Regions from separate parts of the Paenibacillus sp. 7523-1 genome, predicted to be linked through region 1. Evidence: predicted binding sites of a transcription regulator. Region 1 holds the regulator's gene; the other holds the start of a gene.

Region 1 (2,206 bases):
CCCGAATCGATAGGATTCAAGGCTCGGAAGAGGATATTCAGGCTTTGGAAAAAGCGATACCTGTTCGCCAAACCTACCTGATGGATTTTTTCTGATTTTTCAAATGGTTTATGAGTATATCCAAAGTCAATTCATCTAGGAGCCTTCCCTTTTCATATTAATAGAAAAACAGTGCTACAGTGAGACAGATGAACTTCTCCGGCTTTTTTGGAGAGGTTTTTTTGTGTCCGGGGAATATTTCGTGTAAAATCGTAAAAAATGAATAGTGACCCCACTTGGCAAAACCACAAAATATGCTATAATGTATATAAAGTCAAAGAAAGTCAAAGTCAACTGAAGGTTAAATACTTACGTAGCTTTCTTTCTACATTCCGGTGATGAGACACATTTTATGAACGATGGGTATCATCGGAAAGAAGTAGTACCAAGAGGACCTTCGTGCGTCCTTGCTCTCCCGAATAAGCCAACGGAAATCAAGATTCGTCGTTTCCCCGTTTGGTTAAATGGGTTGAGAAGGTGTACTCTGTGGGGGCGTGTGGGTCCTTATTGACTTAACGTTTCAGACAGTGGAGGATGAGTGGATGCGTAATATCTCTGATATTATCGAACAATATCTGAAGAGTATTTTGCATGAAAGTCCCGAAGGAATGGTTGAAATTCAGCGCAATGATCTTGCAGATCAATTCTCATGCGTACCATCCCAGATCAACTACGTAATAAGCACACGCTTTACTCTTGAAAAGGGATATTTGGTCGAGAGTAAACGTGGTGGTGGCGGTTATGTCCGTATACAGCGGATCGAATTGCCGGCCCACTCAGCTTTGCATAATCATCTGCACCATAGCATCGGGGATGAGATTGGACAGACAGCTGCCGAAGGCTTGATTTATCAACTGGAAGAAGCACGTTTCCTAAGTAAAAGGGAAGCCGGGTTGATGCGTGCAGCTGTATCAAGAGAAATTTTATTGGTCAAACTTCCTTACCGGGATCAAATTCGTGCCAGAATGTTAAAGGCGATGTTAATATCTTTGCTCGGTAAATGAAAACCTATCGGGATCAAGGAGGTACATCCTAAATGCTGTGCCAAGAATGCGACAAACGTCCGGCAACTCTTCATTTCACCAAAATCGTGAATGGAGAAAAGACGGAATTCCATATTTGTGAGTCATGTGCCCGTGAAAAGGGAGAAATGATTCCGGGAACATCGAATGGATTTTCCATTCACAATCTGTTGTCCGGGTTGCTTGATTTCGAACCTAAGAATGGAAATGCCGGGGCTCCCCCTGCTCAGACTCTTCGCTGTGAAGAGTGCGGCATGACTTACTCACAGTTTAGCAAAATAGGCAGATTCGGCTGCAGTTCTTGTTATAAATATTTTGACAGTCGTCTGGATCCGCTCTTTAAAAGGGTCCATGGCAGTACAACTCATGTTGGCAAAGTGCCTGCACGAGCTGGTGGTCGCATTAAAGTGAAGCGGCAAATTGCCGACCTGAAACGCGATCTTCAGGAGAGTATCGCCCAGGAGGAATTTGAAGAGGCAGCTCAAATCCGTGACCAGATCAGGGAACTTGAAAAAGAAATAGCTCAGGAGTAGAGTTTGTCATGAGTAGGAGGGACGCGTAATGCCTAATCTGCGCTTTACAGAGAAGGCGCTCAGCGACTGGATGCGCAGTGAAGCGGCTGATTCCGAAATCGTCATTAGCAGCCGTGTCCGGATCGCACGTAATCTTCAGCATTACCCATTTCCAATGCTTGCTTCCCATGAGCAATCGGAAGAAGTGCTGAATAAGCTGAGCGAAGTACTTCAATATGATGACGTTCATGCCTTTGGAGATTTCCACACATTGGATCTGATGGATATCGATGATCTCGATAAACGGGTACTGGTGGAGAAGCATTTGATCAGCCCTAGTCTTGCCAATGAGTCCAGGAATGGTGCGGTGATTCTCAGCGAGGATGAATCCGTCAGTATCATGATTAACGAAGAAGATCACCTTCGTATCCAATGCCTCTATCCGGGGTTCCAGGTGAAAGAAGCCTGGGAGAAAGCTTCCGCCATAGACGATGCTTTTGAAGCGCATGTGGATTATGCTTTTGATGACCGCAGAGGATACCTGACCAGCTGTCCTACCAATGTAGGTACAGGTGTAAGAGCATCCGTGATGATGCATCTGCCGGCTCTGGTGATGACACAGCAGATTGGACG
Region 2 (2,206 bases), on a different contig from region 1:
TGAATTACGATGCGTGACTGTCTGATCAGCTGAAGAATCTCCTGAACGCTAGGGTCCTGAATTAACGACTCATAGGCATGATCACTAAGCAAATCCGGTACATGCAGGAGTTTATATTGTGCTCCTACCCGTTTTGCCATCGTCGATGCAATCGTATTGGCCTGAATTTCGAGGCTTTCTCCCAAACCGCCGCGTGCCGGTACGAACCAGACACCTTTAAGTGATGTTGGCGGAGTCAGCTGCTCTGCTACTCCTGCCGTTGTTGATCCGCCTGTAACGGCAACAACGTCGTTATCATTCATTACTTGACTAAGAGCCTTCGCTCCAGCCTTACCCAGTTCCCGTTTGGCAAATGGAGAAATGTCCGAATCGCCGGGAACGACAACTACCTTTTGCAGACCGTAGGCTTGCTTGATGCGTTCTTCCAGCTCGGATAATCCGAACAGCTCTTTGGCTACTGGCTCTAACTGCTGCAGCAAATCATGCCCTGCCTCACTGATCTTCATCCCTGCACTGTCAATTTCAATAAGTCCCTGAGCCTTTAACAAATCGGTCTCAGCCCTCAGAACCCGCTCGGTCATCTGCATGGAATTGGCTAACGTCCTTCTCCCGATCACATCCGATAACATGATCTGGTGCAGAATCGTATACCTCTTTTTCAAGACATCCATGAGATCAGGCAGAAGCTGCTTTTGCACTTCTAAAATCGTTCGCATGCTTTCCACTCCCGCAAGCTTCTCGTTCCAAGCTCTCTTTCATGGCCCTAAAATGTCCCGGGTTAACTTTTTAAGTCCCACGTCTATTCTACCTAAAACTGACGTGACATGCAAGTGTTTCAAAAGCCTTATTTCACAACGTTTCGGGCCATTGTACGCGCTTATTTTCACAATCTCCAACTTCCACCGGAAAGTGCACCCACATTCATACCATATATAGAAGAAAACCAAAATTCTCATCTATATATCGCTTCTATTGACTCCAGGATCGCGCTTCATGCAACCTGTCCAAAACTTCTCTTAGCATTTACTTAAATGCTCTCTTTATCCATTCTTCATCATCATGATCAATTTCAGGTCAATCCAAACCATAAGCTTGATCATATCTCTTGCATTTCAGAATCCCATGAGCTATAATCATTATTGCTGTCACATCAACGTGCGCCCGTGGTCCAATGGATATGACGTAGGCCTCCGAAGCCTGAGATCCAAGTTCGATTCTTGGCGGGCGCGCCATTCTTGATTAGCAACTCATACCCCTTTTAACCAATGGAACCGTAAAGGTTTCTTTTTTTTCAAAGTTAGTTTGACTTTCTTTGACTTTTTGTTTGAAATTGTTTATGATGTGGGTAATACGGTAACAGTTTAAATAGATACACTATTCCATGTACATTTCCGAGGAGGTTTTTCACGTGAGTTATATTCCTATGGTCGTTGAACAGAGCAACCGCGGTGAGCGCGCCTATGACATCTATTCCAGATTGCTGAAGGATCGTATTATCTTTCTAGGCAGCGATGTAAATGACGTTGTTGCGAATGCCATCATGGCACAGATGTTGTTCCTCGCTGCGGAAGATCCGGAGAAAGACATTCATCTATACATCAACAGCCCAGGCGGATCCATTACAGCCGGTATGGCCATTTACGATACAATGCAATTTATCAAACCTGATGTATCTACGATCTGTGTAGGTATGGCTGCTTCCATGGGCGCTTTCTTGCTCAATGCAGGTGCAAAAGGCAAACGTTTTGCACTGCCTAATAGTGAGATCATGATTCACCAGCCGCTGGGCGGCGCACAAGGTCAGGCTTCGGATATCGAAATCCGTGCCCGCCGCATTCTGAAAATGCGTGATACCTTGAACCGCATCATCGCTGAGCGCACAGGTCAACCACTGGAGCGCATCGAGAAAGATACAGACCGTGACTACTTCATGAGTGCTGCTGAAGCTGCCGATTACGGTATCATTGATAAAGTCATCGAAAACGTTGGCTCCCAAGGCGTATAAGCCGAGGTAACTGTATATTGAAGATAGGAACAGGCCAATCTGATTGACCTGTTCCTACTACAAAGAAGCGCCCCTTGTCATCAACATGACGAGGGGCGCTCTTTTTTTTAAGAATGATATCGAATAATTACTTTGCTGCAAGTCCACTGAATGGCTGTGTACCTTTAGGGAGCAACTCTTTGTACGTAAACGGGAATTCCG

Evidence for each region. Region 1 encodes CtsR, which represses protease genes until heat stress. Its sites were predicted from a motif close to ATGGTCAATAAAGGTCAAACA; they were not measured.
Region 2: a site for CtsR is predicted at 1,300-1,320, ahead of clpP (ATP-dependent Clp endopeptidase proteolytic subunit ClpP). Genes of this name have one in related genera too.

What each region holds. Positions count from the first base shown of each region.
Region 1 is NZ_NPBR01000033.1:59,019-61,224, reverse strand. It holds gene CHH60_RS28965 (GNAT family N-acetyltransferase) at 1-95, shown strand, start outside; gene CHH60_RS28960 (CtsR family transcriptional regulator) at 582-1,043, shown strand; gene CHH60_RS28955 (UvrB/UvrC motif-containing protein) at 1,076-1,594, shown strand; gene CHH60_RS28950 (protein arginine kinase) at 1,623-2,206, shown strand, end outside.
Region 2 is NZ_NPBR01000029.1:116,992-119,197, forward strand. It holds gene CHH60_RS27145 (sugar-binding transcriptional regulator) at 1-716, opposite strand, end outside; tRNA gene CHH60_RS27150 (tRNA-Arg) at 1,158-1,232, shown strand; gene clpP (ATP-dependent Clp endopeptidase proteolytic subunit ClpP) at 1,409-2,005, shown strand; gene CHH60_RS27160 (PdaC/SigV domain-containing protein) at 2,133-2,206, opposite strand, start outside.